One region of the Pontibacter korlensis genome, then DNA from elsewhere that is predicted to be linked to it. Evidence: riboswitches for the same ligand, from Rfam matches in the RefSeq annotation. Region 1 holds a riboswitch; each other region holds the start of a gene.
The links. Region 1 has a riboswitch for S-adenosylmethionine ahead of PKOR_RS14030 (ATP-grasp domain-containing protein). Riboswitches for the same ligand answer to the same signal wherever they lie in the genome.
Positions count from the first base shown of each region.

Region 2: another riboswitch for S-adenosylmethionine. It lies ahead of metH (methionine synthase); the one in region 1 lies ahead of PKOR_RS14030 (ATP-grasp domain-containing protein).
Region 3: another riboswitch for S-adenosylmethionine. It lies ahead of PKOR_RS12725 (O-acetylhomoserine aminocarboxypropyltransferase/cysteine synthase family protein); the one in region 1 lies ahead of PKOR_RS14030 (ATP-grasp domain-containing protein).

Region 1 covers NZ_CP009621.1:3,276,655-3,280,851, forward strand. Annotated here, with positions in the region: partial or broken gene PKOR_RS14020 (glycoside hydrolase family 172 protein) at 1-362, shown strand, start outside; gene PKOR_RS14025 (LLM class flavin-dependent oxidoreductase) at 552-1,571, opposite strand; gene PKOR_RS14030 (ATP-grasp domain-containing protein) at 1,574-2,557, opposite strand; SAM riboswitch class I at 2,901-3,003, opposite strand; gene PKOR_RS14035 (gamma-glutamyl-gamma-aminobutyrate hydrolase family protein) at 3,145-4,071, opposite strand; gene PKOR_RS14040 (amidoligase family protein) at 4,056-4,197, opposite strand, start outside.
Region 2 covers NZ_CP009621.1:1,408,690-1,412,886, forward strand. Annotated here, with positions in the region: gene metH (methionine synthase) at 1-2,555, opposite strand, end outside; SAM riboswitch class I at 2,630-2,734, opposite strand; gene rpmA (50S ribosomal protein L27) at 2,988-3,257, opposite strand; gene rplU (50S ribosomal protein L21) at 3,328-3,636, opposite strand.
Region 3 covers NZ_CP009621.1:2,943,669-2,947,865, reverse strand. Annotated here, with positions in the region: gene PKOR_RS12730 (homoserine O-acetyltransferase family protein) at 1-700, opposite strand, end outside; gene PKOR_RS12725 (O-acetylhomoserine aminocarboxypropyltransferase/cysteine synthase family protein) at 715-2,037, opposite strand; SAM riboswitch class I at 2,334-2,443, opposite strand; gene xseA (exodeoxyribonuclease VII large subunit) at 3,251-4,197, shown strand, end outside.

The DNA.
Region 1 (4,197 bases):
TTGCGGATGAAAGGATATTTGACCGAGTAAGCGGCCATAAAATACTTTTATGGCACGGAGATCCTAAAAAAGAAAACAAGCTAACCACTACGTTCAAAGTTGATAAACCAGGTACCTACAGCGTAAAAGCGCAGGTGGTAAAGTCTCCTGAAGGAGGTAAGTTTGGAGTGGCGCTAAATGGGCAGCAGGTAAAGAAAGAACTCAACTTTAAGTCTGAAGTAGCCCCAGGTAAAGCAGAGGTAGTTGACCTTGGCACCTTTGAGCTGAAGCCAGGAAAACAGGTAATGGAGTTTAAGTGGATTCCGGCAGAGGGCTTCGGGGAGAAAATGATGATCGACTACATTGATCTGAAACTTATGTAAAAAGCAAAAACGGCCATTGTTGTGGGGCTGGAAGATCCGAAGCGGTTAGCCTATACTAATAAAAAAATCCCTGCCGCTACAAGAGCGGCAGGGAAGGTTAGGCTTAGTTTATGTTTGTTTAAGGTGAGCCAATATGTGTACTGAGAGCAGGAAAGCAGTAAGCTGGTCCCTGCTCCAGCAAGGTTAGTCTTAAGCTACAACATTTATGATTGTCTCAGAGAAGCGCTCCATTTCTTCTAACTGAGGGCTGCACTGCAGCAGGAAAAAGTCTACTCCTACAGCCTCAAACTCTGCAATACGGTCCTGTACCTGGGCAGGTGTACCCAAAAGTCCTGAGCGCAAGCCACGGTTTGATACAGAATAATCCTGCAGGGTAAGCTGTCGCTCTAACTGCGTACCCGAAATCCACTGCTGCATATTTTTAAAACCAGCATTAGACTCTTTCACATTAGTGATGCGGTCTATTTCCTGCTTTACCTCCTGCTCAGAATTACGGATAATGCTGTAAGCAGCAACTCCGAACTTCATTGGAGGCAGTCCCCATGCTTCGCGACGGCGCTTCATGTCGTCGATACGCTTACCGATGAGCTCAGGCGAATCGCCGTGCATGACGTAGCCATCGCACTGCTTGCTGATGAGCGTCTTAGCAGCCTCTGATTCACCACCTGCATAAATGAAGGGCTTTTTCTTCGGCTTTGGCTGTAGTACGTTGTCATCTACTTTGTAGTACTTGCCTTCGTAGGAGAAGTGATCCTGCTCCCAAACACCTGTGACCACGTTCAGCCACTCTTTTGTGCGGGCGTAGCGGTCATCGTGCTCTTCAAAGTGTAGTCCATACTTGGTGGCCTCATCCTTCCACCAGGAAGACACTACGTTCAGGGACAGCCTGTCGCCACCGATCTGTGCTATGTTAGCTGCCTGCTTGGCAAGTATAGCCGGGTTATGAAAGGTAGGTCGTACGGCTACCATTAGCTCCAGTTTCTCTGTTACTGCCGCTAGTGCCGCTGCCGTTGACCAAGCTTCCAGAGATGGTGCCTGTTCGCCTTTAATATCATTCAGGAACAGCTCAGCAATCAGGGAAATGCTGTAGCCCCAGTCTTCGCTTCGCTGCGCCAGCTTTTTTACATAATTCCAGTCCGACGACATACTTTCGTCTTCTACGTTTCGAAGCCAGCCGCCAAATACCGGTAACCAATATCCGTACTCCATGCTTATACCTCCTCCTTCTTTAGCTGAGCTTTCTCTGCAAGGAAGTCAACAAGTTTAGCGTGGGGGTTAAAGCCGATCACATTAACAGCATCAGCCACGAAGTTAGAAAGGGCATTCACATCGTAGTAGTAGATCTGGCCGTCACGGTCATCTACAGTATACTCAATGCCTCCAACGTCGATGCCAGCTTCCTGCACAATGCGCTCAATAGCGTCAATTACTTCCTGCTCAGGTGTAAAGGCTTCTACTTTCATGCCGTTCTTAGGAGCATCGATAGCACATGCGTTCCGTACCAGTTCTTTACCACCGGTAGTCTGGCAGATGTCGGCAGGGCAGAGGTTAAAGCTTTCGCCGGAAGTATAAACCTTGATGGCATACAGAAACTTGCCTCCCAGAGTCTCCACACGGTTAATGTGGCCACCACGAGCAGGAATAAACTCCTGTACCAGGGCAGTGTGGTCTATACCTAAGGCTATTTGACCAGAGGTTACAGCCAGTGCTAACTCCTCCTGAGAGTCGAAACGAGTAATACCTGCACCGCTACCACCAATGTTGGCTTTTACCACGATAGGGAAGCGAAGTCCTTCAGCAGCCTTTACAGCCTGCGAAGCATGGTTGATTACGCGGGCTTTCGGGTAAGGCAGACCCAGTTTCTCCAGCAGTGACATTTGCAGTGCTTTCGAAGTTTCGTACTGGAATGCTTTGTAACCATTAATGACGGTTACACCTTTTGCCTCCAGGTGTGCCAGCAGGTTTAAAGTATAGAAAATGCCTTGCTCGTTGTTGCGCAGGTAAGCAGAAGGGCTCATGCGGTTGAAGAACAGGCTGTAGTTCTGCTCCGGAGAAGCAAGGTCATAAGTATGTTCTGCTGCATTCAGGCGCTCAAAAGCGATGCCACGAGCATCAAGCTCGTTAAACAAAGGGCGGAACCACTCCTGGTGCTCATGAAATATAGCTATTGGTCTTTCTGATTGATTAGTCGACATAAGTCTGAGTTTAAAGTATAAATGAGTTTATAAGGGTTCTTAAGGACTTCCTGCAGCATCAACCTGGCAGGAAACAGGCTACTAAAATGCTTGGGGCTCAGGGTGTAGCATTGTTAGGATCTTTCTGCAGCAAGTGCAAAAAAGACAAAGCTATCCCTTGGGGCTACGTGTAAGAGGTGTTATGGCCTAAATAGAATTATTGCGACAACAGCTCTTGCAGCCGGGCTAGCAACAACAGCAACAACAAGTATGAGAATAGATAGAAGATGAACCGAAAGAAAGTGATGTAATTCGGTTTTGTAAGTTACCCGTAAGGTTGTAAGCTGAGATTTTCATGTTAACCAATTTATATCCCCTAAATTTTTTAGGCAGGAATTAGCACCTGGTTTAGTAACTGGTTGCTAGAAGTTCTTAGAGCCTGTTCTCTCCCTTCTTCTTTATAAATCAAATACGGTGTAGGTATTATGACTTTACGGTTGCAAAGTTGCAAGCAGAATTTTTTATTTCCAAATGTGAGGAAAAAAAATGTAGCTACATCAATCTTGTTAAGCCAAAATTCACTCTAAATGAAAAAGTAATTATGGCTTTTACTCCTGCTTTATTGATGCCTCTTCTATTTCTTTCAAGGCTTCGGCTCTTGGTTCGGCCAGGGCTGCCTGCATATCCTGTTCTTCTATCTGCTGGTTAACTCCTTTGGCCTGTTGCACCAGTGCTTTGAACAGCCTGCGGTGTAATTTGCTCTGTGGCAGGTATTCAGGGTGCCATTGCACGCCAATCATGAAATCCTGCACGGTATGTTCTATGCCTTGCACTACCTGGTTTGGTTCACGGGCAACTATGTCGATTGCTTGACCAGGCTCTTTCACAGCCTGGTTATGCAGCGCATTTACCTCTAATTGTTGTGTTCCTAATACGCGCTCCAACTTACTTCCCGGCTTTATGTGCACTTTCTTCACAGGAAACACACTCGCAGGATTAGGTTCCTCCATGTAAAATGAGTTTATACTTCGGTAAAGCGTTCCCCGGAAGTATACGTTCATTAGTTGGGCTCCGCGGCAAATGCCCATAACCGGAAGTCCTTTTTTTGTGGCCTGGTCCAGCAGCTGAAACTCCAGGTGGTCACGTTCACGGTCCAGGCCAAAAGACAGCTTCCGGCTCATGAGCTTGCGCACAAAAAAGACTGCCGGATACCACACCCACCGGACGAATCGGCCCACGCGTCGGAAAATGTTTTTGTTGGGCTGCCTTAGCGTTTGTTGCAGGTAATCATCTATCACATGTTCCTGCTCATAAGTGCTGGGATCCACATCGGCACCGCCGCCTATAATCAGGGCCTGCAGGCCGTCTGCAGTACGAGGTCTGGAAGGAGTGATACGAACAGGCCATCCACCAGCAAGCAATACCGACAGGGCGGTGAAGAACCAGGCAGCGCCTCCTCCCTTGTCAGGTCCCGTTATACCGATGGTAGGTCTGTTGCGGTCTATCTTATACTTTTGCTTTAGTAGGTTAGCCATTGTTCTGTTCTTTTAATCCATCTGCTCTCGAATCCGACAAGGGTGTCTTCTTTCAAGGCGATGTACTCCTGGCAAAGTTGGTGCACTTTTTCCCGGTTGTAAGCTAGTTCTTCTATGAATACCCAG
Region 2 (4,197 bases), 1.9 Mb from region 1:
CCGCTGTATTGCGGCGCGATTTTAACGGCTGTGTGTACGCGGGAGGTAGTGGCTCCGCCAATCAGCAGGGGAATCTTCATGCCTCTTCGTTCCATCTCCTGCGCCACATACACCATTTCATCCAGTGAAGGCGTAATCAGACCGCTCAGGCCAATGATATCCACCTTCTGTGCTTCGGCCTCTGATAATATCTTATCCAGCGACACCATCACGCCAAGGTCAATCACCTCATAGTTGTTACAGGCCAGTACCACGCCCACAATGTTTTTGCCGATGTCGTGTACGTCGCCTTTCACGGTCGCCATCAGGATGGTGCCTGCCGTTGATTTGGAGGTATCGGATGCCAGTTTCTCCTGCTCCATGAACGGCAGCAGGTACGCTACGGACTTCTTCATCACACGGGCACTCTTCACGACCTGTGGCAGGAACATTTTACCGGCACCGAACAAGTCGCCTACTACGGTCATACCGGCCATCAGCGGACCTTCAATCACCTCTAAGGTTTTAGTGGCTTTCTGTCGTGCTTCCTCGGTGTCCTCTTCTATAAATTCTACAATGCCTTTTACCAGGGCATGCTTCAGGCGCTCTTCCACAGGCACTTTGCGCCAGCTGTTGTCCGCCTGTGCAGCACCCTTGCCTTTGCCCTTGATGGTATCTGCATAGGTTACCAGTTTCTCTGTCGCATCCGGGTGGCGGTTGAAGATGACGTCCTCAATCAGGTCGCGCAGCTCTACAGGTACCTCGTCATAAACACCCAGCATACCGGCGTTCACAATACCCATGTCCATGCCGGCCTGCACCGCATAGTACAGGAAGACTGTATGCATGGCCTCGCGCACCAGGTCATTACCGCGGAATGAGAACGACAGGTTACTTACCCCACCACTCACTAGCGCGTGTGGCAGGTTAGCTTTTATCCATTTTACCGACTCCAGGTATTCTACTGCATAATTGTTATGCTCTTCTATACCGGTGGCAATGGCTAATATATTCGGGTCGAAAATGATGTCTTGTGGCGGGAAACCTACTTCTTCTGTCAGGATGCGGTAAGCACGTCCGCAGATTTCAATTCTTCGCTCTAGTGTGTCGGCCTGGCCTTCCTCATCGAATGCCATCACAACGGCAGCAGCGCCATACTGGCGCACTTTGCGGGCCTGCTGCTTAAAGTTCTCCTCGCCTTCTTTTAAGGAGATGGAGTTGACGATGGACTTACCCTGCACACACTTCAGGCCTGCTTCCAAGACCGTCCATTTAGACGAGTCGATCATGATCGGCAGCTTAGCTATGTCCGGCTCGGAGGCAATCAGGTTCAGGAAGTTGGTCATGGCCTCCTCAGAGTCCAGCATACCTTCGTCCATGTTCACGTCGATGATCTGGGCACCGCCTTCTACCTGCTGCTGCGCTACCGAAAGAGCCTCTTCAAACTCTCCGTTTACAATCAGGCGGGCAAATTTTTTGGAGCCGGTTACGTTCGTGCGCTCGCCCACATTCACAAACAGGGTTTCCGGTGTAATGGTAAGCGGTTCTAGTCCGCTGAAGCGCGAGTAAGCAGGAAGCTCAGGAACGACACGTGGTTTATGTTTGGCAGAAAGTTCTGCAATGCGCCGGATATGATCCGGTGTGGTACCGCAGCAGCCACCTAATATATTTATCAGGCCTTCCTGCAGGTACTCCTCTACAATAGCACCCATTTCATCTGCCGTTTCATCGTAACCGCCAAAGGCATTTGGCAGACCGGCATTCGGGTAGGCACTGATATACACATCCGCAATACGCGACAGTTCCTGGATGTGTGTTTTCAGCTGGCGCGCCCCCAGGGCACAGTTAAAACCAATGCTGATGATAGGAGCATGCGAGATAGAATTCCAGAATGCCTCTACCGTCTGGCCAGACAAGGTACGGCCGCTGGCATCGGTAATAGTACCAGACACCATGATGGGCAGCTCTTTGCCGCCATCCTGCACATATTGCTCTGCGGCAAAAAGGGCAGCCTTACAGTTGAGCGTATCGAACACCGTCTCTATCAGCAGCACATCGCAGCCACCATCCACCAGGCCACGCACCTGCTCATAGTAAGCTTCCACCAGTTGGTCGAAAGTGATGGCGCGGTAGCCAGGGTTATTTACATCCGGGGAAAGGGAAGCTGTACGGTTGGTTGGGCCAATGGCGCCGGCTACAAAACGCGGCTTGTCCGGGTTCTGCGCTGTTACCTCGTCTGCTGCCTCGCGTGCCAGCCTGGCCGATTCATAGTTCAACTCATACACCAGGTCCTCCATATGGTAATCGGCCATGGCAATGCTGGTGCCGCTGAAAGTGTTGGTTTCCACAATATCGGCACCAGCGTTCAGGTACTCCACGTGTATGGCCTTGATAATGTCCGGGCGGGTGATGGAGAGCAGATCGTTGTTGCCCTTCAGGTCACTGGGATGATCTTTAAAGCGTTCGCCACGGAAATCTGCTTCTGAAAGCTGGTAACGCTGAATCATGGTGCCCATCGCGCCGTCCAGCACGAGCACACGCTCCTTCAGCAAACTATGAATGGGATGTTTTGTCATTTTCGGTGTCTTCTTTCTTCTCTAAGTCTTCTACACAACTTATCAAGAAGGACACCTGAGTTTAGGCAGGAGCAATCTTATCTTCCCTGGCAATGCACCAGGAGGGAGTTAGCACCAAGCTTTATACATGGTTGCTAAGACGTCATCGGGCCCTATCCCTCAGTCTTTCTTGATAAGAGATGCAAATATAATGGGATATCCGTAGAAAGTAAATATTTGTTGCACCAGGCACACCTTTACTTTTTCTGAGAAGGCCATAAATGCGAAAAGGGACACTGATGCGTCCCTTTTCTTGAAGAGGTTTAATTTATTACCTATAACCTCTTTGTTATTTATACGCCAGTAAAACTGGTTTGTTGCTTTCCGCTGCCTAAAAACAAAAAAGAGGGACACCTGAGCGGCATCCCTCTTTTCTATAGTGGTAAAGCTAAATTAAGCTTCTGCCTCTACTTTAGGAACTACAGAAACGTAAGAACGGTTTTTCTTACCTTTTCTGAACTGTACAGTACCATCAACCAGTGCAAACAGAGTATGGTCTTTGCCTATACCTACGTTTGTGCTTGGGTGGTGCGCAGTACCTCTTTGTCTTACAATGATGTTACCTGCAATAATGTCCTGGCCACCGTAAATCTTAACACCAAGTCGTTTAGAATGCGATTCGCGGCCGTTATTGGAACTACCAACGCCTTTTTTGTGTGCCATTTTCTTTTACTATTTAACTGGGTTAGGAAACCTAAACCCAAAAGTTCTACGATTAATTTCTTCTTACTGCTTAACCAATGTTTTCGATAAGAACCTTGGTATACTGCTGGCGGTGGCCGCGAGACTTCTTATACCCTTTTCTTCTCTTCTTCTTGAAAACAAGCACTTTGTCAGCTTTAACGTCTCCTAGGATTTTGCCAGTTACCTTAACACCATCCACAAAAGGAGCGCCAACAGTGATTGTACCGTTGTCATCAGTTAGAAGAACATTGGCGAACTCAACGGCGTCACCTTCATTGCCGGAAAGCTTGTTAGCGTAGATGAACTTACCGCTCTCTACTTTGGTCTGTTGACCTGCGATTTCTACAATTGCGTACATCAGCTTCAATGTATGTTTAAAGTTTAGTCCGCAAAAGTACGGCTTCATTTTGATATTTGCAACGGCTTGTATAACAATTTGTTCTCACTTCATTTACCTTTCACAATACTGTGGAAAACTTTGTGCATAAACTCGTGTCATTTTTGGAAAACTCTCAAAACCCTGCATAAGATGTTTTGCAACAAGCAGTTGCAGCCAAAACTCCAAAACAAACTTTTCCACAAAAGTTGCCCAAAGCATGCCTGGCAGAGCCAAACAACCCCTTAACTACAGACACACACCTCTGTTTGCAACTGCAACACCCTCTCTTACACTATAATTACACAGCTCAAAGCAGCGCAAAATGCACTTAACACCGATTACATATAGCATTTACAATATTTATCACTTTATATATAAGTGGATTGCAATGTGGATAACGGTGTGAATTACCACTAAAATCAGCCAAAACAGAGCGCTGAGTGGGTGTGCATAAATTGAACAACTTTCGCCCCGCAAATCAAGTTCATTTCTATATATTTGAAGTCAGGATATAAGTAGTAAAACACCCATGGAGGCTGT
Region 3 (4,197 bases), 330 kb from region 1:
TGGCTGCTCTGAAATTATCGGTGATGCTGTGTCCTGGCTCCTGTTGTGCCTCATTATAGGTATTGTAGTGCCTGTATGAAAGCATAGCGATAGCACGGGCTGTTTTCATTCCCTCTTTGCCCGCATCTTCGGTACTTGTTGCCCAGGTGGGGTCCTGTCGGATAGCCATTCGCTGGCTCTCGTTGAAGGCAATTCCCCATGGAGAATGGCGGGCATTGCTTGCTACATGCACCAGCCGCTCAAACACATCAGGCTTTTGCAGCGCCCACTCCAGCGCCTGCTGCCCACCTAATGAGCTACCGATCAAGGTATGTACACGCTCAAATGCCAGCTCTTTCCGCAGCAAATCAAAAGCACGCACTATGTCGCGGTTGGTTAGTTGTGGAAAGGTATGGAAGTATGGCTGAAGCGTTGTAGGGTTAACCGAGAGCGGCCCTGTAGAGCCATAGCAACCACCCAAGGTATTAGCACATACTATAAACCACTCATTTGGATCATAGAGCTTGCCCGCTCCAAATAAGTCGCACCACCAGTCGGTAAAATCGGAGCTGCCGGTTAGGGCATGGCATACCCACACCACGTTACTTTGCTGCGGATTTAAAGTACCATAAGTTGTATAATTGAGCTGGAAGCCAGGAAGCACTGCTCCTGACTCCAACTTAAACTCTTCTTGATAATGAAAAACGTGATGTGTTGGCATTTTATACTTTTTACTTAGGCTGTGGCCGTCTCTGCCGCTCCTACTTTGGCAAAGGCTTGCTCAAAATCTGCTTTAATGTCGTCGATGTGCTCAATACCCGCTGAAACGCGCAGCAGGGTTGGCTCTACACCAGCATTTAGTTGCTCTGTTTCAGAAAGCTGTTGGTGTGTGGTAGAGGCAGGGTGGATGATCAATGTTTTGGCATCCCCCACGTTGGCTAAGTGGCTCACCAGTTGCAGGCTATTTACAAAGGCCTCAGCCTGCTGCTTGTCGCCTTTCAATTTAAAGGAGAGCACGCCCCCGAAACCTCGCTTCAGATACTTTTTCGCCAGTTCGTGATAAGGGCTACTTTCCAAGCCAGGATAGTTAACGCTTTCAACCAGTTCATGCTGTTCCAGCCACTCAGCCAGTGCTTGTGCATTTTGTACTGTTCTATCCACACGCAGAGAGAGTGTTTCGAGCCCCTGCAATAACAAGAAAGAGTTGAATGGGCTGAGTGCAGGACCAAAGTCACGCAAGCCTTCCACTCGGGCACGGATAGCAAAAGCTATGTTGCCAAAAGGTCCGTCCTCTCCGAATACTTCCCAGAAGTTAAGGCCATGGTATCCTTCTGATGGCTCTGAGAATTGTGGGAACTTGCCGTTGCCCCAATTAAAGTTACCTCCGTCTACAATTAAGCCACCTATGCTAGTACCGTGGCCACCAATCCACTTTGTAGCAGACTCCACTACTACGTTAGCGCCATGCTCCAGCGGCCGGAACAGGTAACCACCAGCTCCGAAAGTATTATCTACCACCAGGGGTATATCATACTTGCGGGCAAGTGCAGCTACTGCCTCAAAATCAGGAATATTGAAGCGTGGGTTACCGATGGTTTCCACATAAATGGCTTTGGTCTTATCATCAATAAGCTTTTCATAGCTTGCCACATTATCGCTTTCTGCAAACCGGGCCTCAACGCCAAGGCGCTTAAACGACACTTTGAACTGGTTGTAGGTGCCGCCGTACAGGTAGCTGGTAGAGATAAAGTTTTCTCCGGCTGAGAGTATGTTGTTTAGTGCCAGAAACTGTGCTGCCTGCCCCGAAGCCACTGCCACTGCAGCTACTCCGCCTTCCAACGCCGCAATGCGCTTCTCAAACACATCTGTTGTAGGGTTCATGATACGGGTATAGATGTTCCCGAACTCCTTTAGTGCAAAGAGGTTAGCCCCATGCTCGGCATTTTTGAAGGCATAGGAAGTAGTTTGGTAAATAGGAACGGCACGAGACTGTGTGGTTGGATCTATTTCCTGGCCAGCATGCAGCTGAAGTGTTTCGAAGTGCAATGGTTTAGACATGGTTGTGTAGCTATTTAAGGTTTGAAGGAAAAGTATAAATGATGTGTAGTCGGAGTTGACTGCTAAGGTATAAGTTGGCTTTAGCAGCAGATATCAGATCTGCCACTAAGCCGTTTATTGAAGACAGGAATTTTATACCTGGATTAGCAACAACAGCTTTGCATGACACACATGGATGTGCGCATGACTGAAGCTCTAGCAGGAGCTAAAAAGAAGTTTTGCAACAGTAGTGCTACTGTCGGCAATGGTAATAATACGTGCTGTGTTGGCTTGATTCCCTTTTTCATGACCGTATCAATTTATATTCGTCCGGCACCCTGCCAAACTCAGGAATTAGCACCTTAACACCGAAGGTTAGGTTGCTAGCGTTTCACAGAGCCTGTCTCTCCACGCTTCTTTATAAATCAATATCCGCAAAGGGATTATTGACTTGATGATGCAAGTATACGGGGGCTATTTTAAAAAAGCCAAATTATTTTGATGTTTTTTGAAAAGTTCTCTCTGATAAGTATGCTTTTCTGCTAACTGTCTAAGCAAATAAATAGTCGTAGTTTGTTTGTTTTCCCTCCGCTTTCTTGCCTCATGTTTCAAGACTTGTGTCCTGCTATAATGGAGAGTATGGCAATTCAACTGACTTAAATTGCCATACTTTCATGGTTACAGCTTTCTGAACTTGAGGCAAGATATCCTTTTTTGCTATTGTTCATCCCTAGCTTCACAACCAACTCAATTTACCTCCAGCTTTGGTGCCCTCCAGGCCGGGAGGCCTCGTCTTTGGGCATCGCGCTGTGTTCCCTCCTGCGCCAAAGCGCTGCCCTTCGGGCACCGGATCTCACAAGGCGCTCAACCTAAGGACTGGGATCAGACTCTATAGCTCCACCCTTTGCTAAACCCCTTTGAAGGGGCACAGGGGGATGTTTATCGTTCCCAAAAATTCCCCTCCTCGGAGGGGTGGGTTTATCTGAATAGCTCTCTGCCCCTGCAGTACTAGTTGAGTTACAAACTTACTTCTATAAAAAGGCAAGCATTACAAACCCGCGCCAGCGGAAGTGTATATCCTTACTCACATATCAATCCTGTAAATCCTGTTTGGGAAAAGCAAAAAACTTTTTCTCCACGACCTTACTAATCATCTTAGTCAAAAAAGTCCTATCTTCGGGACTTAGGAGCCGGTTTTCTGCCGGTTGTGCAGGAGAAGAAACGTAGTTGCCCCATGTCCCAGATCTTTTTTCGCCAAACCATTGCGTATGAGGAGCACCAGGCCCCGCTCTCGCTGTATGAACTGCACCAGCAGATACGCGAGGAGCTGGAAGTGGCGTTTCCGGATAGCTATTGGGTAGTAGCAGAAGTAGCACAGGTAAACGTGGATCGTAGGAAAGGCCACCGTTACCTGACTCTGGTAGATAAAGGCGACGACGCGCGTCAAATGCTGGCACAGGCCCGCGCAACTATTTGGGGCTCTCGCTATCAAATGTTGAGCCGTTACTTTGAGGAGAAAACAGGGCAGCCGCTGCGTGCAGGGCTGAAAGTACTGCTGCAGGCATCAGTGCGTTTCCATGAGCTTTACGGCCTCAGCCTCGACATCAGTAATATTGACCCTAATTATACTATTGGCGACCTGGCTCGCCAGCGGCTCGAAACACTGAAGCGACTTGAAGCAGAGGGATTGCTCGAGGCCAACAAAGAACTGGAGCTGCCACTGGTACCGCAACGTTTGGCCGTTATATCATCTGCCACCGCAGCAGGTTTCCAAGACTTTATGCATCAGCTGGAGAACAACAGCTACGGTTATGATTTCCAAACCACACTTTTCCCGGCCACGGTACAGGGCAACGAAGCGCCGGCTTCGGTAGCGCAAGCATTTGCACAGATTGCCCGGCACAGCGACCAGTTTGATGCTATTGTACTGATTCGTGGCGGAGGCTCTCAGACAGACTTGAGCTGCTTCGACGACTATAAAATTGCAGCGGCCATTGGTAATTCGCCGCTTCCGGTGCTAACAGGTATAGGCCATGAGCGGGACGAAAGTATAGCCGATATGCTAGCCAACACGCGCCTGAAAACACCTACAGCTGTTGCCGGTTTCCTGATTGACAGATTTAGGGAGGCGGAAGAACACGCAGAAGATCTGTTCGACAGCATCAGGATGTTTGCAGCGCA